2 linked regions of the Catenuloplanes indicus genome follow. The protein of the gene in region 1 interacts with the protein of each later gene in a pairwise test. Links are inferred from orthologs where the notes say so. Each region holds a gene or a part of one and is shown on either strand. Other genes may lie near its edges. The genes, in order: J2S42_RS35735 and panC.

The links.
Region 2: the proteins of J2S42_RS35735 (region 1) and panC interact in binary tests that used the Escherichia coli proteins (3 or more experiments, as listed by UniProt). The link is inferred for Catenuloplanes indicus from one-to-one orthologs.

What each region holds. Positions count from the first base shown.
Region 1 is NZ_JAUSUZ010000001.1:7,997,411-8,011,446, forward strand. The notes cover bases 1,866-4,732. They hold J2S42_RS35735 (NUDIX hydrolase), read right to left. Parts: upstream 3,616-4,732; coding sequence 3,115-3,615; downstream 1,866-3,114. Other genes in these bases: J2S42_RS35725 (NAD-dependent protein deacetylase), read left to right, coding at 1,866-2,235; J2S42_RS35730 (SRPBCC family protein), read left to right, coding at 2,294-2,929; J2S42_RS35740 (LLM class flavin-dependent oxidoreductase), read left to right, coding at 3,683-4,573; J2S42_RS35745 (response regulator transcription factor), read right to left, coding at 4,598-4,732. Also shown: peroxide stress protein YaaA, read right to left, coding at 1-772; J2S42_RS35720 (hypothetical protein), read left to right, coding at 832-1,398; more of J2S42_RS35725, read left to right, coding at 1,408-1,865; more of J2S42_RS35745, read right to left, coding at 4,733-5,194; J2S42_RS35750 (sensor histidine kinase), read right to left, coding at 5,191-6,357; J2S42_RS35755 (ABC transporter permease), read right to left, coding at 6,371-7,114; J2S42_RS35760 (ABC transporter ATP-binding protein), read right to left, coding at 7,111-8,016; J2S42_RS35765 (hypothetical protein), read right to left, coding at 8,107-8,700; J2S42_RS35770 (ATP-binding cassette domain-containing protein), read right to left, coding at 8,697-9,578; J2S42_RS35775 (VOC family protein), read left to right, coding at 9,629-10,024; J2S42_RS35780 (hypothetical protein), read right to left, coding at 10,071-10,352; J2S42_RS35785 (hypothetical protein), read right to left, coding at 10,472-10,720; J2S42_RS42145 (hypothetical protein), read left to right, coding at 10,719-11,156; J2S42_RS35795 (nucleotidyltransferase domain-containing protein), read right to left, coding at 11,146-11,910; J2S42_RS35800 (hypothetical protein), read left to right, coding at 11,959-12,783; J2S42_RS35805 (maleylpyruvate isomerase family mycothiol-dependent enzyme), read left to right, coding at 12,839-13,630; J2S42_RS35810 (DUF1810 domain-containing protein), read left to right, coding at 13,633-14,036.
Region 2 is NZ_JAUSUZ010000001.1:5,219,711-5,233,860, forward strand. Bases 7,423-10,403 are described here. They hold panC (pantoate--beta-alanine ligase), read left to right. Parts: upstream 7,423-8,482; coding sequence 8,483-9,325; downstream 9,326-10,403. Other genes in these bases: J2S42_RS23610 (Rossmann-like and DUF2520 domain-containing protein), read left to right, coding at 7,558-8,496; J2S42_RS23620 (septum formation family protein), read left to right, coding at 9,438-10,352. In the rest of the region: J2S42_RS23585 (glycine betaine ABC transporter substrate-binding protein), read left to right, coding at 156-1,157; J2S42_RS23590 (hypothetical protein), read left to right, coding at 1,275-3,731; J2S42_RS23595 (NADH-quinone oxidoreductase subunit D), read right to left, coding at 3,973-5,112; J2S42_RS23600 (SAM-dependent methyltransferase), read right to left, coding at 5,109-6,152; J2S42_RS23605 (phytase), read left to right, coding at 6,178-7,422; J2S42_RS23625 (L-aspartate oxidase), read left to right, coding at 10,434-12,077; nadC (carboxylating nicotinate-nucleotide diphosphorylase), read left to right, coding at 12,083-12,964; J2S42_RS23635 (type III pantothenate kinase), read left to right, coding at 12,990-13,748. UniProt on the Escherichia coli protein: Catalyzes the condensation of pantoate with beta-alanine in an ATP-dependent reaction via a pantoyl-adenylate intermediate.

The sequences.
Region 1 (14,036 bases):
ACAACTCGCGGACCACCACGTCGAGCGCGCCGGGGGTGGGCTCCTCCACCGTGTACTTCAGGTCGCGCAGCACGCTGACCAGCGCGGGGACGGATCGCGGCGCGGCGCCGGCGAGCAGCAGATCCCGGACCAGGCGGCCCTTCGTGGCCTTGTTGAAGTGGCTGACCACGGACCGTTTCGGCGTGCCGTCCACGATGCGCTCGTGCAGCACCCGTACCGTCGCGACGTTCTTGATCTGGTCCTTGGCCGGCCGCCAGGCCGCGGCGTAGGACGAGGAGCGCAGGTCCAGGACCGGGCCGCCGAGATCGGCCAGCGCGTCCGGGAGCGCGCGGCGCCAGTGACCGCTCATCGCGCCCAGCGGTGACACCTTCACATCCATGCCGCAGCGGTACGCCGGGAGGCGGTCGCCGAGCCGGGACACGCCGAACAGGCCGGAGAAGATCAGGATCTGGCCGTTGGCGCGGCGCTTCGCGGCCGGCGGCAGCGTGGCCAGGCCGAGCGCGTCGTAGAGCACGCCGGTGTAGAGCTTCGCGGCCGTGGTGGTGGGCGCGGTCCGCAGCAGCGCGTTGCGGCGCACCTCGTCGCGCTGCCCGGCGGACAGCCCGAGCGCCGTCACCGCCGCGTCCTCGTCGCCCGCGCACAGTGTGACCAGCGCGTCCAGCGCCGCCTCGCGTGCCGCGGTCAGCTCCGGGAAGGCCAGAGACGCCAGGTCGAGCGCGGCGCCGCGCGCGGGGTGGGCCTTGCCCTCGGACGGCGGAAGCAGGATGTGCACGACCGGCAGGTTACCCAAGCCCTTCCGTGTGCCGCCGGACACCTGCCAGAATGACGTGCGTGCGCACATTCATCGATGTTCTTCGACGTGGCGCGTGGTGGATCGTGCCCGAGGTGCTGGTCGCGGTCGGGCTCGCCGCCGGAGGCCTCTACTACAACGCGGTCGCGCCGGAGCTGTCCGAGCCGGAGCTGCGCGTGCGAGCCACCGAGATGCTCGCGGTCGAGCTGGAGCAGGCGACCGTGGACGAGCACGCCAAGCACGGCCACGTGCTGTCCGCCCAGGACCGCATGCTCTGCGAGGTCGAGATCTTCGGCGTCGACCCGGCCGGTGCAGGGCGGGAGCGGCACCTGCGCACCGCGTACGGCTACTACCTCTGCGCGGCCGGGAAGCCCGGCACGCCGTTCCTCGGCGCGCTGATGAACGCGGGGCCGGCCGTGCTGCACCTGGACGCGGCGCCGGGCGCGGACCGGGTGCGGACCGTCACGCTCCAGCAGGACTTCGACGCGCAGCTCGCCGCGATGATGCCGGAGCGCTACCGGGCGCAGGCGAGCAAGGGCTTCACCACGGCGGATCCGCCGCGGGCGCTGAAGGAGCGGTTCGAGCGGGAGGTCACGAACGTGGCATAGCCTGGGTTCGTGGAAGACGGGATATCGCGGCTGTCCGCGCTGGTGGCGGGCGGTGACGTGGCGGTGCTGAGCGGTGCGGGCCTGTCCACCGAGTCGGGCATTCCGGACTATCGGGGGCCGAGTGGGCAGTCCCGGGCGCGGACCCCGATGACGTACCAGATGTTCACCGGTGAGCCGGACGCACGCCGCCGCTACTGGGCGCGCAGCCACGTCGGCTGGCGCACGATCGCGCGCGCCGCGCCGAACGCGGGGCACGAGGCGGTCGCCGCGCTGGAACGGGCCGGGCTGCTCACCGGCATCATCACGCAGAACGTGGACGGGCTGCACCAGGCCGCCGGTGCCACCGACGTGGTCGAGCTGCACGGCGGGCTGGACCGGGTGATCTGCCTGGACTGCGGCGACGTCAGCGCGCGCGAGACGCACGACGCCCGGATGGCCGCGGCGAACCCGGCGTTCTCCGCCGAGGCGCTCTCGGTCAACCCGGACGGCGACGTGGAGATCGACGAGGGGCTGGAGGCGGAGTTCCGGGTGCCGGCCTGCGCCGCCTGCGGCGACGGGCTGCTCAAGCCGGACGTGGTCTTCTTCGGCGAGACCGTGCCGCGCGACCGGGTGCAGGAGTGCTTCGCCCGGGTCGAGTCGGCGCGGCTGCTGCTGGTCCTCGGGTCGTCGCTGACTGTCATGTCCGGGCGCCGGTTCGTGCTGCGCGCGGCCAAGCTCGGCATCCCGGTGGCGATCGTCAACCGCGGCGTGACCAGGGGCGACGCGTACGCGGGCCTGCGCCTGGACGCGCCGCTCGGCATTACCCTCAGCACGCTGGCCCGCCAATTTCAGGCTTGACTTATATAAGGCGTGACCGTTAGAAACGTAGTCGCTGTCAACACGAGGGGAGCGGCTCATGATCGATGTGGAAGCCACGGTCAGCACGGTCCGGCGCCGGGTCGGCGCACGCACGCTGGAGGCGGGTGAGGCGCGCGTGGTCACCGCGAGCCGGGTCTACGACGCACCGCTGGACGACGTCTGGGACGCGTGCACGACGCCGGACCGGCTCGCACGCTGGTTCCTGCCGGTCAAGGGCGACCTGCACCTGCACGGCCGGTACGAGCTGGAGGGCAACGCGTCCGGCACGGTCACCGCGTGCGACCCGCCGCGCGGCTTCGACGCGACCTGGGAGTTCGGCGGCGAGGTCTCGTGGATCGAGGTCCGCTTCGCGTCGGAGGGGCCGGACCGCACCCGCTTCACGCTGGAGCACATCGCGCACGTCGGCGACGAGCGGTGGGCGCAGTTCGGGCCGGGCGCGGTCGGCGTCGGCTGGGACCTGACCCTGATGGGCCTCGGCCTGCACCTCGCCGCGCCGGACTCGGTCAACGACCCGGCCGAGATGGAGGCGTGGTCGGTCTCCGCGGAGGGACGCCGGTTCATCACGCTGGCCAGCGAGGACTGGGGGCGGGCGAGCGCGGCCGCAGGGACGCCGGCCGACGCGGCCGCGGGTGCCGCGGCGCGGACGACGGACTTCTACGCCCCGCCGGCTTAGGTCCTGTATCGAAGTGGGCCTCGCCGCAGCCCGGCCATCCACTTCGATACAGGACCTAGCAGCGCACGCAACCGCCGCGCCGCCGGCGCCCCGGGCCGGGTGAACCGGGAGCGCCGGCGGACTGTGCGGCGGTTGCAGTGGTCGGCTCAGTGGGGGTCACGCTACCCGTACCGTGTGATCGTTATCTATGCCAGATTCCGGAGCCGGCGGTAGGCGTCGAAGCCGTCCGGCACCCAGTCCCACTCCGGCAGGCGGGCCTCCAGCTCCTCCGCCGTGAGGAACGCGTGCCACTCCACCTCCTCCGGCTGCGGCGCGACCGGCGACGTGCACCGCACCTCGTAGACCGCGGACCACCAGGTGTGCTCCGGCGTCTCGTAGAGGAACCTGAACAGCGGCGTCGGCTGCGGCAGGCCGGTCACGCCCAGCTCCTCGGACGCCTCCCGGTGCGCGGCCAGGTCGTAGGACTCGCCGGTGCCGACCACGCCGCCGACGAACATGTCGTAGTGCGACGGGAAGACCAGCTTGTGCGGCGTACGGCGATGCACGAAGATCCGGTCCTCGGCGTCCCGGGCCAGGATGAACACGGCCCGGTGGCGCAGCCGCCGCGCGTACACCTCGCCGCGCGGCGCCTGGCCGATCACCTCGTCGTTCTCGTCGACGATGTCCAGAATCTCGTCCTCGTTCACGCGGTCCATCCTCTGCTATCCGCAGAAGTCCTGGCCGTCCGGGTGCCGGGTGGGCGAGGCTGGCCGGGTGACGACGTTCTCGCTGCAGGCCGTGCCCCGGGACGGCGGGGCGGCCTGGCTCGGCCTGGCCCGCCGCGCGGAGGAGGCCGGCTTCGACACGCTGCTCACCGCGGACCATCCGGGCTCGTGCCCGGATCCGTACCCGGTGCTCGCCGCGGCCGCCGCTGTCACGTCCCGGATCCGGCTCGGCGTCTACGTCTCCAACGCGGGCGTCCGCGAGCCGCTGCCGCTCGCCTCCGCGGTCGCCACGCTCGACCTGCTCTCCGGCGGCCGCGCCCGGTTCGGCATCGGCGCCGGGCACACCCCGGCCGAGTGGGCCGCGATCGGCCGCACCCGGCCCGGCGTGGCCGGCCGCGTCCGGCGGTGCATCGAGGTCGCGGAGGCGGTTCGCCGGCTGCTCGACGGCGAGGAGGTCACGGTCGCCGGTCCGGCGCTGACCATGACCGGGGCCCGGCTGGACGAGCCGCGGCCGGTGCAGGCGCGCATTCCGCTGACGTTCGGCGGTGGCAACAGCGAACTGCTGCGCTGGGCCGGGCGGAACGCGGACGTCGTCGGGCTGAGCGGCCTCGGTAAGACGCTGGCCGACGGCCATCGGCACACCGTGCGCTGGTCGCTCGGCGAGATCGACGCGCAGGTCGAGCTGACCGACGGCGCCGCGCTGGAGGCGCTGGTCCAGGTCGCGGCCGTCACCGACGACCCGGTGTCCGTACTGGGACCGGTCGCCGCGGAGATCGGCACGACGGTCGAGGACCTGCGGCAGACGCCGTTCGTCCTGGTCGGCACGGAGGAGGAGATCGCCGCCGCGATCGACCGTAACCGGAGACGCTGGACCGTCGACCGGTACGTGATCCGCGCCCCCGCGCTGGAGTCCTTCGCCCCGATCGTGGCCCGCCTCTGACAGGCGGCCCCGGGGCGCCCCGGGTCAGATCCAGCCGAAGCCCTGGGCGATGCGGGCGGCCTCGTGGCGGTTGGCGGCGTTCATCTTGCCGGCGGCGGAGGAGAGATAGTTGCGGACGGTGCCGGGGGAGAGATTGGCACGGCGGGCGATGTCGTCGATCGGGGCGCCGGTGGCGGCCAGCGCGAGCACGTCCGTCTCGCGCGCGGTGAGCGGGCTGTCGCCGACGCTGATCGCCTCCGCGGCGAGCTGCGGGTCGACGTAGCGGCCGCCGGTGTGCACGGTGCGGACCACGGTGGCCAGGATGTCGGCGGAGACGGTCTTGGAGAGGAAGCCGCGCACCCCGGCGGAGAGCGCGCGCTTCAGGTGGCCGGGGAGCCCGTGGCTGGTGACGATCACGGTACGGCAGATCGGCTGGATCTCCCGGGCGACCGCGACGCCGTCGGTGTCCGGGAGTTGCAGGTCGAGCAGTGCCACGTCCGGCCGCAGCGCGCGGGCCATCCGGACCGCCTCGGCGCCGGTGGCGGCCTGACCGGCGACCGTGAGGTCGTCCTCCAGCGAGAGCAGTGCGGCCATCGCGCCGCGGATGAGGTGTTCGTCGTCGGCGAGCAGGATGCTGATCATGTATGCGGGACCGTGACCGTGAGCAGGAACGAGCCGGGCCTCTCGACACCGGCGGCGAGCGTGCCGCCGAGCGCGCTGATCCGTTCGGTGAGGCCGAGCAGGCCGCTGCCGAAGCGGACCCGGCCCGGGGAGACGCCGTCGTTGGACATGGTGAGCGTAACCGTACCGGGCGGGGCGGTCCGCAGCGTGATCGTGCAGGTGCGGGCCTCGCTGTGCCGGAGCACGTTGGTGACGGCCTCGCGGACCACCCAGCCGAGCGCGCCCTGCACGTCCGGTGGCAGGTCGTGGCCGTCGCCGATGATCCGGGCCTCGATACCGGCGGATGCGAGCAGCGAGCGCGCCCCGGCGAGTTCGTCGTCGAGGCCGGCGCTGCGGTACCCGCCGACGACCGCGCGGACGTCGGTGAGCGCGTCCTGGGCGATCCGGCGGACCTCCAGCATCTCCTCGACCGCCTGCTCCCGGCCGCGCTTGGCGAGCTGCGCGGCCAGTTCGGCCTTGAGCGCGATCACGGACAGGTTGCGGCCCAGGACGTCGTGCATGTCGCGAGCGATCCGCAGCCGTTCCTCGGCGACCGCGAGCCCGGCCTGGACGGTGCGGGCCCGGTCGAGTTCCCAGACCACGGCGAGCATCCAGAGCGAAGACCGGTACGTGACCAGCACCGTACCGCCCATGAGCAGTAGCGAGAACAACGACGGGGCCAGTTCCGGGCCGGTGATCGCGGCCGCCACCGACAGCGTCCCGAAGCCGGCGCCGATCGCCAGCAGGGACGGCCAGATGTTCCGCAGCGTCGCCAGCCCGATGATGTACGTGCAGATCAGCGCGACCACGATGAGCCCGGCCGGCTCGCCGTCCGGCGGCAGCCCGCGCAGCGCGACGGCCGAGCCGAGCGCCGTGACCGTGCCGACCGCGACCAGGAGTCGCGTCGGGCGGCCACGGCGGCCCAGGTAGTGCTCGATCCCGGCGTGCATCATCGCCGCGACCAGCACGGTGTATCCGACCGCGAGCAGCCCGGCCGTGAGCGCGACGGTGTCGGTGCTGACCGTCGCGGTGGACGAGCCGATCAGCAGCGGGATGAAGATCAGGAACACGTAGAACGAGCTGCGGAACGAGATGTCGAACCGTTCGGCCTGGCTGCGGGCGTGCCACCACGCGAGCGGGTGCATCGGTCGGGCCTCTCTAGCGGCGCGGTTCCCAGCGGAACCAGCGTTGGACGATCGTGGTGCCGGCCGCCACCCAGGCGACGAGCAGCAGCAGCGGCCGGAGCGCGTCCGACGCGGTGCCGGTACCGGCCCACCCTATGGTGATCAGCTCGATCACCGGGCCGAGCGGCAGCATGGTGAACGCGGTCTCCACCGGTCCGGGCAGCGTGCTCAGCGGGAACATCAGGCCGGCGCCGAGGAAGCAGGCGAGCAGCATCGGCATCGTGGTGATCTGGGCGAGTTCGACGGTACCGGTGATGATCGCGGACGCCGCGGCCAGCACCACGAACATCGCGACGCCGCCGATCAGGCCGATGGCGAGCAGCAGCGGGTTCGACGGCATCGGCAGGTCCAGGAAGACCGCCGTGATCACGACGATGAGCAGCGACTGGGCGAGCGCGATCACGACGGCCGGGCTCGCGGTCCCGGCGATGATCTCCGCGGCGTTGAGCGTGCCGGAGCGGAGACGTTTCAGCGTCAGCTCCTCACGGCGGGCCACGTACGCGCTGACCAGGTTGTAGTAGACGACGATGGAGAGGATGACGCCGACCATGCCGCCGGCCAGCGTCGCGCCGGCGGCCGGGTCCATGCCGGCCCGGGCCAGCTGCGGGATGAAGAGCAGACCGAACACCGGCGGGACCACCAGCGCGTTGACCAGGGCGAAACGGTTGCGCCAGAGCAGCAGCAGCTCGGCGGCGCCGATCGAGACGAGGCGGGTCATCGGGTTCCTCCGGCGATGGTCAGGAAGGCCTCTTCCAGCGAGGCGGAGCGGGCGTCGAGGTCGTGCAGCGGGAGCGCGTGGTCGTCGGCCCAGCGGAGCAGCGCGCTCAGCGTCGCCTGCAGCGCGTCCGTCTTGATCACGACGGCGGCGCCGTCCCGGGTTATCGTCGGCGAGCCCGGCAGGTCCGGGATGTCGGTTCCGATGGAGGCCGAGAAACTGATCCGCGCCGGGTACGCGCTCACCACCTGCGCCACCGTGCCGGTCGTGACAACGGTGCCGGTGTGCATGATGGCGAGCCGGTCGGCCAGCGCCTGCGCCTCGTCCAGGTAGTGCGTGGTCAGCAGCACGGTGGTGCCGGCCACCAGCAGGTCCCGGATCACCCGCCAGGTGTTCCGCCGGCTCTCCGGGTCGAGGCCGGTGGTCGGCTCGTCCAGGAACAGCACCTCCGGGCGGCCGAGCAGAGCCAGCGCCAGATCCAGCCGGCGCCGCTCGCCGCCGGAGAGCTGCTTCACCCGGACCCCGGCGCGGTGGCCGATCCCGGCCAGCTCCAGCGCCTCCGGTACCGGGCGCGGGCCGGGCAGCGTGCCGGCCCACATCCGGGCCGTCTCGGCCACGGTCAGGTCCGCCGGGAAGCCCGCGTCCTGCAGCATCACGCCGATCCGTGGGCGTACCGTGGCGCGGTCCCGGTAAGGGTCCTGGCCGAGGAGCCGGACCGTGCCGCCGCTCGGCCGGTCCAGCCCTTCGACTATCTCCATGGTGGAGGTCTTGCCCGCGCCGTTCGTGCCGAGCAGCGCGAACAACTCGCCGTGCGCGACGTCGAAGGAGATGCCCTTCACCGCCTCGAATCCGCGCGGCCCGCCGTAGCGGCGGCGCAGATCCCGTACCTCGATCGCCTGTGTCATGTCCATGAGTCTGTTGCCCGGAAGGGCATGACATCAGTACGCCGGATCATGGATAACCACGGCACTCTCACGGTTCGGACATGACAAATGTCAGTCGGTCACGTCCCGGCGGGCGAGTCCGATCGCGACGGCGAGCGCGCCCGCGGTCCACGCGCAGAACTTGACCAGCTGCTCCGGCTTGCCGCTGATCGAGGCCAGGAACATGGTGACCGGCAGCGGGTAGTCCAGCTGGAAGATCGCACCCTCCACGATGATCAGCCAGCCGGTGAAGCCGAGGATCAGCCACAGTGGACGGCGGACGATCGTGGCCAGCGCGGCCGCGAAGATCGCGATGACCGGGACCGCGGACAGCCCGGCCACGACCAGCCCCGGCTGGTCCCGCACGCCGATCGCGCTGACCACCGCGATCAGCGCACCGACGATCGCGGACGCGATGATCTGGCCGGCCAGCACGACCAGCCGGTTCGGCCGGGCCAGGTAGGTGAGCACCATCGTGCGGTGCGCGAACTGGGAACCGACCACGTTCGCGGTGACCGCGAACGTGCCGGCGCCGACGATCAGGCCCCAGAACGCGGCGCCGAACCAGGAGACGGCATAGCTGGCGGCGACCACCACGATGACGGACAGCCACACGGACCGGATGGTGGCGAACCGGTACAGCTCGGACGCGACGATGGAGATCATCTGGTGCCCACCATCTCGAGGAAGACCTGTTCCAGATCGGGTACGTGCGTGGTCAGCTCGCCCAGCGGCACCCCGGCCTCGAACGCCAGCTCGCCGATCCGCGCGGCGTCCAGCCCGTACACGTCGATCGCCTCGCCGTCCGGTGACTCCAGCGTCGCGCCGGTGGGCTCCAGCGCCTCCCACAGTCGCTGTGGGTCGCGCCCGCGGACCCGCACGTGTGCCGTCGCGCCGGCGGTGAACTCGGCCAGCGGCCCGGTGCTGACCACCCGCCCCTGCGAGACCACCACTACGTCGTCGACCAGCTGGGACAGCTCGGCCAGCAGGTGACTGGAGATCAGCACGGTGCCGCCGCTGTCCGCATGCTCGCGCAGCAGCCCGCGCATCCAGGCGATGCCCTCCGGGTCGAGGCCGTTCGCCGGCTCGTCCAGGATCAGCACCGGCGGCTCGTGCAGCAGCGCGGTCGCGATGGACAGCCGCTGCCGCATGCCGAGCGAGTAGCCGGCCGTGTGCTGCGCGCCCGCCTCGGCGAGCCCGACGGTCTCCAGCACCTCGTCGATGCGCCCGGTGGGCGCACCGGAGAGGATCGCGTGCGTCCGCAGGTGCGCCCGGCCGGTCTGGCCCGGGTTCGCGATGCCCTGCTCGACGACCGCGCCGACGGTGCGCGCCGGAGCCTTGAGCTTCCGGTACGGCACGCCGTCGATCAACGCCTGCCCGCGGGACGGCCGGATCAGCCCCAGCAACATGCGCAGCGTGGTCGTCTTCCCCGACCCGTTCAGCCCGAGGAAACCGGTCACCCTGCCCGGCGTGGCGGTGAAGGTCGCACCGTCGACGGCGGCCGCCTTCCCGTACCACTTGGTCAGCTCAACAGCCTCGATCATCGCGCCATCATGCCGGTTCCGGCCGTCACGCGGGGCGTAGGATTCTCGCCGTGAATCTTGATCTTGTGGCGATCGTGGTGACGGACTATGACGAGGCGATCCGGTTCTTCGTGGACGTGCTCGGGTTCGAGCTGGTGGAGGATTCGCCGTCGCTGACGAACGACGGGCGGGCGAAACGCTGGGTGGTGGTGCGGCCACCGTCCGGTGGGACCGGGCTGCTGCTCGCCAAGGCGGACGGCGAGGCGCAGGAGGCGGCTGTCGGGAATCAGACCGGTGGCCGGGTCGGGTTCTTCCTCCGCGTCGACGACTTCGACGCGACGTTCCAGCGGCTCCGGGCGTACGGCGCCGAGATCACCGGGGAGCCGCGGCACGAGGAGTACGGCACCGTCGTCGTGTTCCGGGACCTGGCCGGGAACCGCTGGGACCTGCTCGGACCGCGCCCCTAGAAAGGTCCACTGCGCGCGGCCCGGGCCTGTCCTACATTGAGGACAGTCACGCGCGGAGGAGGTTCACCATGGACCGGCGTAGTGTGCTGGCACTCGGCGCAGGCGTGGCGGCGGCACCGCTGCTCACCGCCTGCGCCGGTGCCTCGACCAGCGGCGGCGGTGGCGACGGCACGGTCACGCTGCTGTCCAACCAGTTCAGCCCGGTCGAGGAGCGGCAGCGCTTCGAGACGATCCTGAAAACGCGGGTGACGGCCGCGCCGGTCGCGTTCAACCAGGTCGAGACCGGCATCTTCGCGTCCACGCTGCAGAGCCAGGTGGACTCCGGCAAGCCGCAGATCAGCGTTCTTCCCGGTCACGAACGCGCCGGTCCCGGCGGACCTGCCGGCCGCGGTCGCGCTCGCGGAGGCGGCCATCTCGGCGCAGCGCGACGCGCCGAACGCGATCCTGTCACTGCCGCCGGTCGGGCTCGGCGCCCGCGACGGCGAGGTCGCCCAGGTCTTCAAGGACACGTTCAAGGAGATCCTGATCGACGGCAACGACGTCAAGGCCGTGGTCGACGCGCAGGGCGCCCGGCTGGACAGGATCGTGGCCGAGGCGAAGGTACCGTGCTGGGCGCCGGACCCGGCCGGGGCGGAATGCCGTGTCGCCTAAGCGGCTCACCGCGGTCTGGCTGATCCTGCCGTCGCTGGTCTTCATGACGCTGCTGTTCCTCTGGCCGCTGCTCACCGGTCTGGCCGCCGCGTTCACCGGCGCGGACGGGCCGACCACCGTGCACGTGCGGCGCATGCTGGAGGACGCGTACTTCTGGGAGGCGATGCGCAACACCGCGCTGCTGATCGTGGTGCCGCGGCAGCGCGTCGCGGTCGCCCGCGCGATCGTGGTGGACGCGGCCGTGCTGCTGATGGACGAGCCGCTGTCCAACCTGGACGCGCTGCTGCGGCTCCAGTTCCGGGCCGAGCTGAAGAAGATCGTCGGCCGGCTCGGCACCACCACGCGCTGGGCCGGTCACGAGCTGAAGGTCAGCACCGGTCCCGGCTTCCCGGCGAAGAGCGGTGACACGGTACGGCTGACGCTGCCCCCGGCCGCGCTGCGCTTCTTCGATCCGGAGACCGGGCTGGCGCTCACGCTGTGATCCCGGCCGGGTCTCCCGCCGAGATCTCGGCCAGCACGCGGCGCTGGAACGCGCGGGCCGCGTCCGGGTCCGGTGCGGCGCCGTCGCCGGCCGCGACGCACCGGGCGATCAGGTCCGCGTCCGGGTCGCCGTCCGCGATGATCCGCCGGCCGGCCGCGAGCTTGTCCAGCCAGGCGCCGTGCCGGATGCGGGCCAGCGCGCGGCAGGCGCCGAGCACCGCGTCGCCCGGTACCGGGCCGGGCCGGGCCAGCCACCAGGTCAGCGCGTCGCGCAGCGGCGGGCGCAGGTCGTCGATCTCGGCGAACGCGCCGGCCGCGGGCTCGCCGAACAGTGCCCGGCCGTGCTGGTGCAGGATGCTGCGGTCCAGTGCGTACCAGAACAGGCCGTCCGCGGGCGGGCGCTGATCGGGCGCGTAGGTGGCCCGGAAGTCCATCCGCTCGCCGCTGTTCAGCTCCAGCTCGAAGCCCGGCTCGGCCGTACCCGAGCGGGCGTTGTCCCGGGTGTAGACCACCAGCTCCAGGCCACGGGCCGGGCAGGGCAGCGCCTCGTGCCGCAGTCGTGCCACCAGCGCGCGCTTCACCGGCTCGGCCAGCGGCGCGGCACAGACCAGCGCGACGTCGACGTCACTGCGGCCCGGCCGGTAGGCGTCCAGCGCGACGGACCCGGCCGCGTACGCCCCGACCAGGGCGTCGCCCAGCACGTCGCGCGCGGCGTCGGCCAGGGCATCCAGGTAACGGGCGACGTCGGTGTCCACGTCACCATCTCTACCAGGTCGTTGCGGGTACTCCGTACGGTTGTCCGGGTGATCAAGCGTTTCGTGCTCGCGGCCGTCCTGCTGGTCCTGGCCGGGTGCGGCGGGCCGGCGGCGGACGGGCGGGACGACCCGTGGAGCGCCGCGGGCGTCGACGCACCCGCGATCGCGGAGCGGCAGGAGAACGGCCGGACCGTCGTGGTCGTCTCCGCCACCACGACGCTGCCGCTCCCGGCGGAGAAGAACCGGACCGGTTTCGACCGGCGGGCCGCGAAGATCGTCTGGCGCCACCACGTGGGTCGCGTCGACGCGATCGACCTGACCACGGACAGCGGGAGTTCCGAGCCGTACCGGCGGACGTGGGAGCGGCCCGGTCTGGAGGCCGCGTTCGGTCCGCGACCGGCCGGGCCGGATCTCGGGCGTGCACCCGAGCCGGGTCCGGCGCCGTCGGCCGGGCCGTTCGCGGATCCGCACCCGGCCACGGCCGGTGACGCCGCCGGGATCATCATCGACGTGCTGCACCGGACGTCCCGCGACCACTTCGGCATGGCCCCCGCGCCGCTCGCGCCGGAGGACGGCGACGAGTGCTACGAGGACGGGCTGTTCGGTGACCGGCCGAGCGGCACCGTGCAGAGCGGATACCCGGTCGAGTTCCCGGCCGGCTTCACCACCGCGGACCCGGAGTCGCTGCTGCCCGGCCTGGCCGAGTACTGGGCATCGCTCGGCCTGCGGGTGGACACCGGGCGGCTGGACGACGGGCTGGCCGACCTGACCGCCACGGTCCCCGGCACCGGCGGCGTCGCGGTGACCGTGCGCGACTCCGGCGAGCATCCGATGAACATCCATGGGTACACGGTCTGTCTGCCGCCGCGATGATCGGGGAGGAGCATGATGTGGGGGTCATACGAAGCTACCGATGGGCAGGATGCAGATGAGCACAGCCGCCGACAGCGTCATCGCCGTGCTGCGGGCCGGTCATGACGAGCTGGTCGCGTTCGTGGGCAAGCTCTCGCCGGACGACCTGACCCGGCGGTCCGCCGCCGACGAGTGGACGGTCGCGCAGGTGCTCAGTCATCTGGGCAGCGGCGCCGAGATCCACCTGGCCACGGTGATCGCCGGCCGGGACGGCACGGACATGCCCGGCCCGGACTTCAACCGGGGTGTCTGGGCACGCTGGGACGCGATGGCACCGGCCGAGCAGGCCGCCGGGTTCGCCGAGTCGAACGCCCGGCTGATCGAGATGTTCGAGGCGCTGGACGACGACCAGCGGGAGAACGTGCGGGTCGTGTTCGGCTGGCTGCCGTCCCCGGTCGACGTGGCCGCCTCGGCCCGGCTGTGGCTCAGCGAGTTCGCGCTGCACGCCTGGGACGTCGAGGCCGCGCTCGACCCGCGGGCCCACGTGCGCGCGGACGCGGTGGCGATCCTGCTCGACCACGCGCCGCACATGTTCGGCTTCATGGGCCGGACCGACTCGCTCGGCGGCGGGGAGCACCGGCTCGCGGTGCGGCTGACCGACGCGGACCGGTCGTTCGGCCTGCACCTGGGCGGCGTGGTGGCGAAGACGGAGACCCCGGCGGAGCCGGACGGCACGCTCACGCTGCCCGCGGAGGCACTGATCCGGCTGCTGTACGGCCGGTTCAAGGAGCCGTACGACACGGACGGGGTCTCGGTCACCGGGCCGCTGGGCCTGGACGGCCTCCGCCGCGTCTTCCCGGGCTTCTGAGCATGACGGATCTGCAGCGGTTCGTGGACGCCCAGGCGGGCGTCCACGAGCGCGCCCTGGCCGAGCTGACCGCGGGCGACAAGCGCAGCCACTGGATGTGGTTCGTCTTCCCGCAGCTGGCCGGCCTGGGCCGCAGCGACATGGCCCAGCGGTACGCGCTCGCCTCGCTCGACGAGGCCCGCGACTACCTGGCCCATCCGGTCCTCGGCCCGCGCCTGCGCGCGTGCACGCGCGCGGTGCTCGGGGTCCGGGACCGCACCGCGGCGGACATCCTCGGCGTCGTCGACGCGCAGAAGCTCCGCTCGTCGATGACGTTGTTCGCGCTGGCCGCGCCGGACGAGACGCTGTTCGGCGAGGTCCTGGACCGCTACTACGACGGTGAGCGGGACCCGCTCACGGAGGAGCT
Region 2 (14,150 bases), 2.8 Mb from region 1 along the record:
ATGACGATCCGGCCACAACTGATGGTGAAAGTTGTCGTACCCGTCGGTGAGGATGTTGGGTGATACATCGCGGGCGGTGTGACCAGGTCATCCGCCCGTCGGACACGCGGCCGTTCCGATCGGGGAACGCGCCGGGACACGGGAGGCGGGCAAGGATGAGATACACACGTCTGGCCGTGAGCGCGCTGGGCGCACTCGCGGCGGCAACGATCCTGAGTGCGTGCGGTGAGGCCGGCTCGTCCGGCACCGAGGCACCGGCCAGCGCGGCTGCGGGCGCCGGCTGCGCGGGCGTGGCGGGCACCTCGCTGGTCGTGCTGACCGACGACAAGGCCCTGCAGAACACGGACAACGTGCTGCCCGCGATCAACAAGAAGGCGGCCACGCCGGAGCTGATCGCGGCGCTGGACAAGGTGTCCGAGTCGCTGGACACCACGAAGCTGATCGCGCTGAACAAGGCGGTCGACGTGGACCGCAAGACGCCCAAGGCGGCGGCGGACGAGTTCGCCGCGACCGCGGGCCTGACCACCGGCATCGCGAAGGGCCCGGGCGGCGACATCAAGATCGGTGCGGCGAACTTCACCGAGAACCAGACGCTCGCGGAGCTCTACAACATCGCGCTCACCGCGGCTGGCTACAAGGTCACGGTGCAGCAGATCGGCAACCGCGAGCTGTACGAGCCGGCGCTGGAGAAGGGCGAGATCCAGGTCGTCCCGGAGTACGCGGCGACGCTGGCCGACTTCCTGAACGGCAAGGTCAACGGCAAGGACGCGGCGCCGGTCTCCTCGCCGGACCTGACCGCGACCACCACCGCGCTCGCGGCGCTGGGCGACAAGGTCGGCCTGGCGTTCGGCAAGCCGTCCGCCGCGCAGGACCAGAACGCGTTCGCGGTCACCAAGGAATTCGCCGAGAAGTACCAGCTGACCACGCTCAGTGACCTGGCCGCGAAGTGCTCGGGCGCGGCGACCGTGCTCGGCGGCCCGGCGGAGTGCCCGCAGCGACCGAAGTGCCAGGCCGGGCTGGTCACCACGTACGGCTTCCAGGCCGGTCAGTTCAGCTCGCTGGACGCGGGCGGCGCCCAGACGAAGAACGCGCTGAAGACCGGCACCATCTCGGTCGGCCTGGTCTTCTCCTCCGACGGCGAACTCGCCACAAGTTGATCTATTAGGGAAAAATTCGGTCCGGCGTCATCCGCCCTGCTCGGGGACGGGATGGCGCCGGATCGTGCTATCCGAGCCCGTTTCGCTATCCGGCAACTCTGGGTAGGCTTCACGACCATGCCAGCCCCTGATCCGGTGGAGGAGCGGGCGAATCCACGCCTGGCGCAAGGCCTGCTCTGGGCCGGTGTCGGGCTCGCACCCCTCGCGGCGTTGCTCCTGCTCCTCGGCGGCAGCACCGGCTTGCTCCGGTTCGCCGTCTTCGTCGTGCTCGTGTCGATCGCGCTGATCGGCACCTCAGTCGCTCTCCGTGGTGGCTCGGGTGCGTCGCGCGTCGATCTCGAAGAGGTGATGGTCGAGGAGATGGTGCGGCTCCGCGCCGAGGTGCGCAGCGAGATCGCCAACGCCACCCGGGTCGGTCAGGCCGCGTCCAACCAGCGGCTGCAGGCGCTCGGTGCCGCGCTCGACAACCTCCAGGCCCAGCTCGCCGCGGTGCAGAGCGCGGCCGAGCCGGCCCAGCCCGCGATCGCCGCACCGGCCGGCCGGGCCGCTATCGGCGCGTCCGCCGCGGTGCCGGCGCCGCCCGCGGCGGAACCGTCCACGGGCCGGGCCACGGCGTCCGTGTCGGTGTCCGCGTCCGCCGGTTACGCGCGCGCGGCCGTGACGCCCACGCCACCGGCCGAGCAGGACGACTACCGCGGCCGGGACTACGACCGGGACGCCGGCTACGAGCGTGACTCCGGTTACGACCAGGACGGCGGCGACGGCCGGGACGCCGGCTACGGGCAGGCCGGCGGATACGCGGCGGCCGAGGAGGGCACGTACGGCGGCGACCAGGGTGGCTACACGCCGCGCCGGGCCCAGCCGGAGGACGGCGGCTATGCCGGGCGCCGCTCCGCCCCGGTCGAGCCGGACGAGATCTACGGCCGCGACTCCTACCGCACCTCCTACGGCGACGACCGCGCGTCCCACGGCGACGACCGCGCGTCCCGCGGGGACGACCGCGCGTCCCGCGGGGACGACCGCGCGTCCCGCGGGGACGACCGCGCGTCCCGCGGCGACGACCGCGCGTCCCGTGGGGACGACCGCGCGTCCCGTGGGGACGACCGCGCGTCCCGTGGGGACGACCGCGGTGATCGGGGCGACCGGGCCCGCCGCGCCGGCGACGACTACGACTCCGCGGACCGCTCGGGTTACGACCGTTCCGGGTATGACCGCGACGGCTACGACCGTGACGGCTATGACCGTGACGGTTACGGTCGTGACGGTTACGGTCGTGACGGTTACGGACGGAACCGCCAGGACGAGGATCGGTACGACCGGGCCGGCCGCTACGACGCCAGCGACGATCGCCGCGACCGGCGACCGGACCGTGCCGGGGAGGAGCCGGGTCGTGGCCGGGCCGGCGTGGGCCGGTCCCGGGGCCAGATCTCCGGCGGTCTCGTCCGGCACACCGAGACCGTGCACGTCACCACGCGCTCGACGATCGTGGACCCGCGCGGCGACAGCGGTTCGCTCTACGGCACCGGCGAGTTCAACGGCCCGCGTGGCGGCTACGGCGACGACTACGGCCGGGACAGCCTGGATCGCGGCCGCCGGGCCCGCAACTTCGACCCGGGTGCCCGCGACTTCGACCCCGGCTACCGCGACTTCCGCGGCGGCGGCTACGGCACCGACGACGACAAGGGCTACGGCGGCGACGACCGCGGCGACTACGACGACCGCAACGGCCGCGGCGACGACCGGAGCGGCTACGGCGACGAGCGCAACGGCTACGGCGACGACCGTGGTCGCGGCGACAACCGCCGTGGCTACGCGAGCGAGCGCGAGGAGAGCACCGACGACGTGCTCGGCCGCCGCGCCGCCCGCCCCGGCCAGCCGAGCTGGGGCGAGCAGCAGGTCAACCCGTACGACCGGCCCGCGCTCGAAGCGACCTCCGCCGAGCCGAGCTGGTCGCAGATCCGTGAGGCCGGTGACCGCTACGCCGCGGTCCGCCAGGACGACCGTGGCCAGGAGTTGCGCGTCGGCGAGCGCAGGGCCAGCGTGCACACCGACGAGTCCGGCAGCGAGCTGCGGGTGGAGGACCGCTGGGAGTCGGTCCGTCGCGAGGACCGCCCGAACCCGTACGACCGGGACCGCCGTGGCCCGCAGACCGGTCAGATGCGCCGGGTGACCGACCAGGGCCCACAGACCGGTCAGATGCGCCGGGCGATCGACTCCGGTCCGTCGACCGGTCAGATGCGGCGGATCGGTGGCGAGGACCCACAGCCGTGGCGGACGCAGCAGCGCGGCGGCCGGCGCGAGGAGCCGTGGCGGGTCGGCCCGGACGACGGCCTGCCCGGCGCCGACGAGCCATTGCGCGGCCGCTACGACGACAGTTGGCGTGCCGAGCGCGGCGCCGCCCGGGACGATCGCGGCGGCGCTCAAGACTACCGCGCCGAGGATTACCGCCCGCACGATCGTGGCCGGCAACAGCAGCGCTTCGACTCCGCCAGCCTGTACGGCGAGGCCAGCCAGTTCACCGGCGACCAGCGCGCGATCTCCGCCATCGAATGGGCCCCCGAGGACTACCGCTGAGTTTCGGCCGGGACCCGGACGGCGGGCAGAGGCTGCAAAAGCGGCAGCGGCTGCGCTGAGCTTTCGGCCGGGACCCGGACGGCGGGCAGAGGCTGCAAAGGCGGCAGCGGCTGCGCTGAGCTTTCGGCCGGGACCCGGACGGCGGGCAGAGGCTGCAAAGGCGGCAGCGGCTGCGCTGAGCTTTCGGCCAGGACCCGGACGACGGGCAGACGCTGCAAAGGCGGCAGCGGCTGCCCGTCTTTCACTTGTCGATGTCTCCCACCACGAAGAACATCGAGCCGAGAATCGCGATCAGGTCCGGGACCAGGCAGCCCGGCAGCAGCGTGGACAGGGCCTGCACGTTCGCGTACGACGCGGTGCGCAGCTTGAGCCGCCACGGCGTCTTCTCGCCGCGCGACACCAGGTAGTACCCGTTGATCCCGAGCGGATTCTCGGTCCACGCGTACGTGTGCCCCTCCGGCGCCTTCACCACCTTCGGCAGCCGCACGTTGACCGGCCCGGTGATCCGGTCGACCCGGTCCAGGCAGGCCTGCGCCAGGTCGAGCGACACGTACACCTGGTCCAGCAGCACCTCGAACCGCGCGTGGCAGTCACCGGTCGTGCGCGTCACCACCGGCACGTCGAGCTCGCCGTAGGCCAGGTAGGGCTCGTCCCGGCGCAGGTCCAGGTCGAGCCCGGACGCGCGTGCGACCGGGCCGGACGCGCCGAACCCGGCTGCCTCCTCGGCCGTCAGCACGCCCACGCCCACGGTCCGGGCCAGGAAGATCTCGTTGCGCCGGACAAGGTGGTCCAGGTCCGGCATGCGCCGCCGGACCGCGTCGATCGCGGCGCGGGCCCGGCCGGTCCAGCCGTACGGGACTTCCTCCTTCAGCCCGCCGACCCGGTTGAACATGAAGTGCATGCGGCCGCCGGAGACCTCCTCCATCACGGCCTGCAACGTCTCCCGCTCGCGGAACGCGTAGAACATCGGCGTGATCGCGCCGATCTCCAGTGGGTAGGAGCCGAGGAACATCAGGTGGTTGAGCACCCGGTTCAGCTCGGCCAGCGCGGTGCGCAGCCAGACCGCGCGCTCCGGCACCTCCAGGCCCATCAGCCGTTCGACCGCGAGCACCACGCCCAGCTCGTTGGAGAACGCGGACAGCCAGTCGTGCCGGTTCGCCAGCACGATGATCTGCCGGTAGTCACGCACCTCGAACAGCTTCTCCGCGCCCCGGTGCATGTAGCCGACGATCGGCTCGCACTCGACGACCCGCTCCCCGTCCAGCCGCAGCCGCAGCCGGAGCACGCCGTGCGTGGACGGATGCTGCGGCCCGATGTTGAGCACCATGTCCGCGGTGTCCAGCCCGGCCTGCGTCCCGACCGTCACTTCCCGGAGGGTCATGACTCCACAATGCCATCTCCGGGACTGAATGGGTGCGCCACGCCGATCGCCTGCACCAGCCACCAGTGCCCACCCAGCCCGGCCGGGTCCAGCAGCTCACCCACCTCCGAGGCGCGCGCCAGCGCGCGCACGTACCCGGCCGGATCGGCCGAGGCCAGGCTGAGCGGTGGTCGCCTTCCGCCGGCCCCGAGCGCTTTCAGCGCATCCCGTTGCACCATCAGCCGGTACGGATACCCGCCGGGCGACCGTCCAGCGAGAGCCGCGGCGCCGGCGTCGGCCACGGAGTCCATCGCGACGTGTGCGGTGATGTCGGTCGTGCCGTCCGCCCGCGGCGGCACCTGCCGCCCGTCCCGGTACCCGGTGAGCGTGCCGTCGAGCGGCCGCCCGTCGCGCAGGTGTCCATAGTCGACCGCGAGCGCGACCCCGCGTTCGACCCGCGCGAGCGCCGTGGCCCAGGCGTTGTCGCGGGCGACCCCCACCTCCGCCCGCGCGCCCGGCGGCAGCGGCGGGTACCAGCGCGCCAGCCACGCCGCGTCCCCGGCGGACACCGGTCCGCCGAGCGTGTCGTCGGTCAGCACGTAGCGGAGACCGTCCGGGCCGGCCTCGGCCACGTCCACCGGGACGTTGTCCAGCCACTCGGTCGCGAGCAGCATGCCGACGATCCGGTCCGGGACCCGGTCGGTCCAGCCGACGCCGGGCGGCAGCTCGGCCGGCCGCCCGGCCAGTTCCACCGCGAGCGGCCGCAGCCGGCCGCCGAAATCGGCCCGGTACGACCGGACGACCTCCAGCAGCAGCTCACCGTGCCCGGCACCGACGTCGACCAGCTGGAACGGGTCCGGGTGGCCGAGCGCCGCGTCCACCCGCGCCAGCAGCGGGCGCAGCAGGCCGGCGAACACCGCGGTGGCGTGCGCGCTGGTCCGGAAGTGCCGGCCGGGCCCGGCCGCGCCCGGCCGGGTGAAGAAGCCGTCCGGCCCGTAGAGCGCGGTCTCCATCGCGGTCCGCCATCGAAGGCTGTTCACGCCGAGTTCAGGATGAGTCATCGTGGACACCCTACGGTCGCGTCACATGCGATCTCCTTCTCCGAGGCTCCTCGGCGCGGCTCTCGCCGTACCCACGCTGCTCCTGACGACGCCGGCGGCACCGGCGGCCGCCGACGGGCCGCAGCGCATCGAGAAACTGCGCGCGACGGCGGAGACGCCGGCGCTGTACGACGACGAGGCGGGCGGCGACGCCGACGCGGACGACCCGGCCATCTGGGTCCACCCCACCGATCGCGCGCGGTCCCGCGTGATCGCTACCGCCAAGAACGGCGGATTGCGCGTCTACGACCTGGGCGGACGTGAGCTGCAGTCGATCGCCACGCCGCCGGCGCCGGGACCGGACGACGAGGCCGGCCGATTCAACAACGTGGACATCGTCGAGGGTTTCCGGCTCGGTGGCCGGACCGTCGACCTCGCCGCGGTCAGCGACCGGGGCCGTGACCAGCTGCGCTTCTACGTGATCGACGCGCGCACCGGCCTGCTCACGGACGTGACCGCGGACGACGTGCCGTTCGCGTTCAACGCCACCCAGGCCGAGGTGAACGAGCAGCGCACCGCCTACGGTCTGGACGCGGTCGGCAACGAATATCTGCTGGTCAGCCGACGTAGCACGCCCGAGGTGGGCACGTTCCGGATCGTCGCCGACCGCGGCCGGGTCACCTACCGCCCGGTCGGCCGCCTGACGCTGCCGGCCGAGTTCACGCTGCCGAACGGCGCGCGCTGGGCGCCGTGCACCGACCCGGGCGACGGGCCGCAGGTCGAGGGCGTGGTGGTGGACGCCGCGAACGGTGCCGCCTACCTCGCGCAGGAGGACGTGGCGCTCTGGCGGGTGCCGATCCGGGACGGCCGCTTCACCGGCCGGCCGGTCACGGTGGAGAAGGTGCGCGAGTTCGGCATCCCGGCCGCGTACGACGAGGCGACCGAGGAGTGCGTCGTGGACTACCTCGCCGACCCCGGTTTCGGCGGCCGGATCGCGGCGGACGTGGAGGGCCTGACGATCGCCCGGAGCACGCTCGTGGTCTCCAGCCAGGGCGACGACACGTTCTACACGTACGACCGGCGTTCCAACCGGCCGACCGGGCACTTCGCCGTGGTCGACGGGCCGCGCACGGACGGTTCGCAGGAGTGTGACGGCGCGGCCGTGACCGCGACGCCGCTGCCCGGATTCCCCGGCGGGCTGCTGGTGGTGCACGACGGCCAGGACACACCGGCCGACGGTGACCGGCCGAGCACGAACTTCAAGTTCCTCGATGCGGGATTCCTGCGCTGATCCAGGTCCGCGGCTCTCCGGGCGGGTGCCCGGAGAGCGGCGGTGAGCGTTTTCACACACTCTTGTAAGAGCTCTGAAACACTGGCGCATACTGGCCCCGACCGGTACCTACCCTTCGAGGACTGGATCGCTGACATGGCCGCATCGACGCGCCGCACCGCCACCGCGCGCACCTCGAACGCCACCCTCACCGTCGGCGTGATCGGCGCCGGCCGGGTCGGCGCCACGCTCGGCGCCGCGCTGACCGCGGCCGGGCACCGGGTGATCGCCGCCTCCGGCACCTCCGACGCCACCGCCGAGCGGATCGACCGGCTGCTGCCGGACACCGCCCATCTGCCACCCACCCAGGTCGCCCGGGCGGCCACCGACCTGCTGCTGGTCTCGGTGCCGGACGACGCGCTCGCGGCCGTGGTGCGCGGGCTCGCCGACGACGGCGCGCTGCGGCCCGGCCAGGTGGTCGCGCACACGTCCGGCGCGCACGGGCTGACGCCGCTGGACCCGGCCGTCGCGCGCGGCGCCCGGCCGCTGGCGCTGCACCCGGCGATGACGTTCACCGGCCGGCCGGAGGACATCGCCCGGCTGCACGGCATCTCGTACGGCGTGACCGCGCGCGCTGATGTCCGACCGTTCGCGGCCCGGCTGGTCGAGCAGCTCGGCGGCGCGGTCGAGTGGATCCGCGACTCCGACCGCGCGCTCTACCACGCCGCGCTCGCGCACGGCGCGAACCACCTGGTCACGCTGGTCAACGACGCGCTGGACCGGCTGCGCGACGCCGGTGTGCTGCATCCGGAGCGGGTGCTGGCCCCGCTGCTGCGCGCCTCGCTGGAAAACGCGCTGGTGTTCGGCGACGCGGCGCTGACCGGCCCGGTCTCCCGCGGCGACGCCGGCACGGTGGCCCGCCACCTGGCCGAGCTGACCGAGGTCGCGCCCGACTCCGTGGCCACCTACCGGGTGCTGGCCCGGCGCACCGCCGACCGCGCGATCTCCGCCGGCCGGCTCCGCCCCGTTGACGCCGAGCCGCTGCTCGACGTCCTCGCCGACGCCCGGGAGGGCACCCCGCATGACGACCTCTAGCCTGGTCAACACGGTCGCCGACCTGGACGCGGCCCGGGTGAAGATGACCGGCCGCGTCGCCGTGGTGATGACCATGGGCGCGCTGCACGACGGCCACGAGTCGCTGATGCGCGCGGCCCGGGAGCGAGCCGACCACCTGATCGTCACGATCTTCGTGAACCCGCTGCAGTTCGGGCCGAACGAGGATCTGGACCGCTACCCGCGCACGCTCGAGTCCGACCTGGAGGTCTGCGCGCGCGCCGGTGCCGACCTGGTCTTCGCACCGTCCGCGCGGGAGATGTACCCGGACGGCCCGCCGCAGGTCCGGCTCAACCCGGGCCCGCTCGGCGAGGAACTGGAGGGCGCCAGCCGGCCCGGCTTCTTCCACGGCGTGCTGACCGTGGTGCTGAAGCTGCTCCAGCTCACCCGCCCGGACCTCACGTTCTTCGGCGAGAAGGACTATCAGCAGCTCACGCTCGTGACCAGGATGACGCGCGACCTGAACGTACCGGTCGAGGTGGTCGGCGTGCCGACCGTGCGCGAGCCGGACGGGCTGGCGCTGTCCAGCCGTAACCGGTACCTCTCCGTGCCGGAGCGGACCGCCGCGCTCGCGCTCTCCGCCGGGCTGCGCGCGGGTGCCGACACCGCGGCGGGCGGTGGCTCCGCGGATCAGGCGCTCGCCGCCGCGCACGCCCGGATCGAGGCGGAGCCGGGCGTGGACCTGGACTATCTGGTGCTGCTCGCGCCCGATCTCGGCCCGGCACCGGCGCACGGCCCGGCCCGGCTGCTCGTCGCCGCGCGCGTCGGCACCACGAGGCTTATCGACAACATTCCGATAGAACTGCCGTGAGCTGCTAGAACATGCCGCCGTACGGTACTCGATCGGTGCCTGCGGCATGCCGGGTCGCGTCGCGGCGGTTACGTTAGGTCTCGCAGATTCGGCTATAGGGGAGGTCTCTCGGATGCGACGCTCGGTGGCGGCGCTGGCGCTCGGCGCCCTGATGATGGCGGGGCTGGCCGGCTGCGGCATGCCCGAGGGGGTCGACGGCGAGCTCACCGACGACTGGGCCGGGCTTCCGGAGCCGAAGTCGTTCGTGCCGGCCGCGGGCGTCTGCTACTCGACGGACTTCGCGCCGATCGCGTTGCGCGCGCTGTCCACACCGGTGGACTGCGCGACGGAGCACCGGGTCGAGACCACGTTCGTCGGCACGTTCACCGGCGCGCCGGCCGAGGCCGGTAAACCACCGGCCCGTGACTCGGACCCGGCCCGTGCCGCGTTCGCCGAGTGCGACAAGCAGTCGGCCACGTACCTCGGCGCGGACTGGCGGCTCGGCCGGCTCTCGCTCGGCCTCGCGCTGCCGTCCGACAAGGCGTGGACCGGCGGCGCCCGGTGGTACCGCTGTGACGTGACCGAGAAGACGAACGTCGAGGAGAACGGCACCACCGTGGCCCGCAAGGGCACGGTCAAGGACGGTCTCAAGGCGGTGGACGCGCCGCTGCGGCTCGGCTGCTACACGCTGGACGTGCAGAGCACGCTGGAGATCACCAAGATGGCCGCGACCGACTGCACCAAGGAGCACAACGGCGAGTTCGTCGGCGTCTGGCAGGCCCCGGCGAACCAGAAGTACCCGCAGGTCACCGACGTGGCGGCGTGGCAGGCGTTCTACAACAACTGCCGCCAGAAGATCGCGGAGTACGTGAAGGTGCCGAAGGACGACGACCTTGCGGCGCGCAGCGGTGTCGCGCCGGTGCTGGCGAACGAGGCCGACTGGAAGACCGGTGACCGCGGCGCCCGCTGCTACGTCTGGCTCCAGGACATCAAAATCAACAAGTCGCTGCGTGCGGCCGGCCCGAACGCGCTGCCGATCACGGACTGAGACCCGCGCGGGTACGCGATTAGCCCCACTTTTCGCCGGCCGCGCTCCCCAAAGGGCAGGTAGGTCGAGTTGACTGGAGGGATGCGTCCACTCGATCTTCCGGCCCTGCCGACGCGTCTCGCCGCCCCGGCGCCGGGCTGGACCGAGACCACCGACGTCATCGTCGTGGGCTCCGGTATCGCCGGGCTTACCGCCGCGTTGCATCTTCGCGAAGGCGGCCTGCACGTCACCGTGGTCACCAAGGTCAACATCGACGACGGGTCGACCCGGTGGGCGCAGGGCGGGATCGCCGCGGTGCTGGACCCGCTAGACACGCCGACCGCGCACGCGTACGACACCGAGGTGGCCGGCGTCGGCCTGTGCGACGCCGACGCGGTCCGGGTGCTCGTCGAGGAGGGCCCGGCCCGGGTCCGCGAGCTGATCCGCACCGGCGCCGAGTTCGACCGCAACGCGGACGGCTCGCTGATGCTGACCCGGGAGGGCGGCCACCGGGCGAACCGGATCGTGCACGCGGGCGGCGACGCCACCGGCGCGGAGGTGCAGCGCGCGCTGCACGCCGCGGTCGGCCGCGACCCGTGGATCCGGATGGTCGAGCACGCGCTGGTCCTCGACCTGCTCACCGACGAGACCGGCCGGGCCTGCGGCATCACGCTGCACGTGCTCGGCGAGGGCACGGAGGACGGCGTCGGCGCGATCCTCAGCCGCGCCGTGGTGCTGGCCACCGGCGGCATGGGCCAGATCTACGCGTCCACCACGAACCCGTCCGTCTCCACCGGCGACGGCGTGGCGCTCGCGCTGCGGGCCGGTGCCGCGGTCACGGACGTCGAGTTCGTCCAGTTCCACCCCACGTCGTTCGTCTCCGGCGGGGTCTCCTCGGTGCAGCGCCCGCTGATCAGCGAGGCGCTGCGCGGCGAGGGCGCGCACCTGGTGGACGGCGACGGCAAGCGGTTCATGGTCGGCCAGCACGAGCTGGCCGAGTTGGCGCCGCGCGACGTGGTGGCCAAGGGCATCCACCGGGTGCTGCTCGCCGAGGGCTCCGACCACGTCTACCTGGACGCCCGGCACCTCGGCAAGGAGTTCCTGGAGCACCGCTTCCCGACCATCCTGGCGTCCTGCCGCGCGGCCGGGGTGGACCCGGTCACCGACCTGATCCCGGTCGCGCCGGCCGCGCACTACGCCTCCGGTGGCGTCCGCACCGACCTGCACGGCCGCACCAGCATTCCCGGCCTGTACGCGTGCGGCGAGGTGGCCTGCACCGGTGTGCACGGCGCGAACCGGCTGGCCAGCAACTCGCTGCTGGAGGGCCTGGTCTTCTCCCGCCGGATCGCCGACGACATCCGCCGGGACCTGCCGCCGCAGGCCGAGCCGGTGCTGCACGACGCCAGCGCGCAGTGGGTGGTCGACGAGGCCGCGCGCCCGGATCTCCAGCGCGCGATGAGCCGGGGCGCGGGTGTGCTGCGCTCGGCCGGTTCACTACGCGGCACGGCCGCCGCGCTCACCGCCACGGCCGGCCGCCGGGGCACGCCGCGCACCGCGAGCTGGGAGGCGACCAACCTGCTGACCGTGGCGACCGCGCTGGCCGGCGCGGCGTACGCCCGGCAGGAGACCCGCGGTTGCCACTGGCGGGAGGATTTCGGCACGGCGGAGGACGAGTGGCGCGGCCACCTGGTCACCGCGCTGGCCGAGGACGGAACAGCCACCCACACCTGGGAGCCCATCGCATGACCACCCTGTCGGAGAAGACGCAGCAGGCGCTGGATGAGGCCGCGCTGCCGGTCGCGGAGATCGAGCGGATCGTCCGGACCGCGCTGGAGGAAGACCTCGGGCCGGAGCACCGCGACGTGACCAGCGAGTCCACCATCCCGGCCGAGCAGACCGACACGGCCGACCTGGTCGCGCGCGCGGACGGCGTGGTGGCGGGCCTCGCGGTCGCCGCCGCGGTCTTCGAGCTCTCCTCCGGCCGTACCGTAGAGGTGGTGTTGACCTCCCGGGACGGCACGCGGGTGCGGCGGGGCGACGTGCTGGCCACCGTGACCGGGCCGACCCGGGCGCTGCTGACCGCGGAGCGGACCGCGCTGAACCTGCTGTGCCGGGCGTCCGGCGTGGCCACGCACACCCGTGCCTGGGCGGACGAGCTGGCCGGGACGAAGGCGACCGTGCTGGACACGCGCAAGACCACGCCGGGCCTACGGGCGCTGGAGAAGTACGCGGTGCGGGCCGGCGGCGGCACGAACAAGCGGATGGGCCTGTACGACGTCGCGATGATCAAGGACAACCACAAACTGGCTGCCGGTGGGCTGACGGAGGCCTACCGGCGGGTGCGGGAGACATTCCCGGACGTGCCGGTGCAGGTGGAGGTGACCACGGTCGCGGAGGCGGTCGAGTCGGTGGAGGCCGGCGCGGACTTCCTGCTCTGCGACAACATGAGCCCGGAGCTGCTGCGCGAGGTGGTGGCCGCGGTCGGCGACCGGGCCGAGCTGGAGGCGACCGGCGGCCTGACGCTGGCCGTGGCGGCCGAGTACGGCGCGACCGGCGTGGACTACCTCTCGGTCGGCGGCCTGACCCACTCCTCGCCGATCCTGGACATCGCCATGGACCTGCGGCCACGCTAGATCGCCTGGTCGATAGGCTGCCACCGTGCTGCTCTGCATCGACATCGGGAACACGAACACCGTCCTGGCCACGTTCGACGGTGACCAGCTCCGGCACTCCTGGCGGGTGAAGACCGACGCCCGGTCCACCGCGGACGAGCTCGGGCTGATGTTCCGCGGGCTACTGGCCGGCGACGCCGTGGAGATCACCGGGGTGGCGGCCTGCTCGACCGTGCCGGCCGCCCTCCGGAACCTCCGCACGATGCTGGCCAAGTACTACGCGTCGGTCCCGAACGTGATCGTGGAGCCCGGCGTGCGGACCGGGGTGCAGCTCGCGATCGACAACCCCAAGGAGGTCGGGTCGGACCGCGTGGTCAACACGCTGGCCGCGCACAGCCTCTACGGCGGCCCGTCCATCGTGGTGGACTTCGGCACCACCACGAACTTCGACGTGATCAGCGCGCGCGGCGAGTTCCTCGGCGGTGCGTTCGCGCCCGGCATCGAGATCTCCTTCGACGCGCTCGCGGCCCGCGCCGCGCAGCTGCGCAAGGTGGAGGCGACCAAGCCGCGCTCGGTGATCGGGAAGAACACCGTGGAGTGCCTGCAGTCCGGCCTCTACTTCGGCTTCGCCGGTCAGGTGGACCGCATCGTGGAGCGGATGACCGAGGAGATCGGCGAGGTCAAGGCCGTGATCGCAACCGGTGGCCTGGCATCGCTGGTGGTCGGCGAGTGCCGGACGATCACCCACCATGAACCCATGATCACGTTGATCGGCCTTCGCATGGTGTACGAGCGCAACGTCTAATTCGAATTTCGGGTGCGCGTGCCCGGCGGGTCGAGTTGATATTCGGCCGGTGCCATTCCGTGACGGACAGCAATCCACCGGACACGCAACCACCGCGAATCGGTGGCGGCCTTTATCCTTGCCCTGCTCGCCGAGTATGGTTCGGGGTGGGGTGTCCCTATCCGCCGCCCGCCGGTGTGCTGGCCGGGCTGCTGAGCGGACTCGCGGTGGTACCGGTGCGGCCACTTGAGTCGCCGAGTCCGAAATGCTCCGTTAGTGGCGGCCTGCTGTGACACCGCGTGACTACGGACACAACATCCACCTCGCAGTTCGCCAGGTAGCACTTGAGCGGTTCGCGGATTTCCGGTCACGATCCGGCGTCGTATCGAGGTGGAATGCCTTCCAAGCGCCCGGCGGGGAATG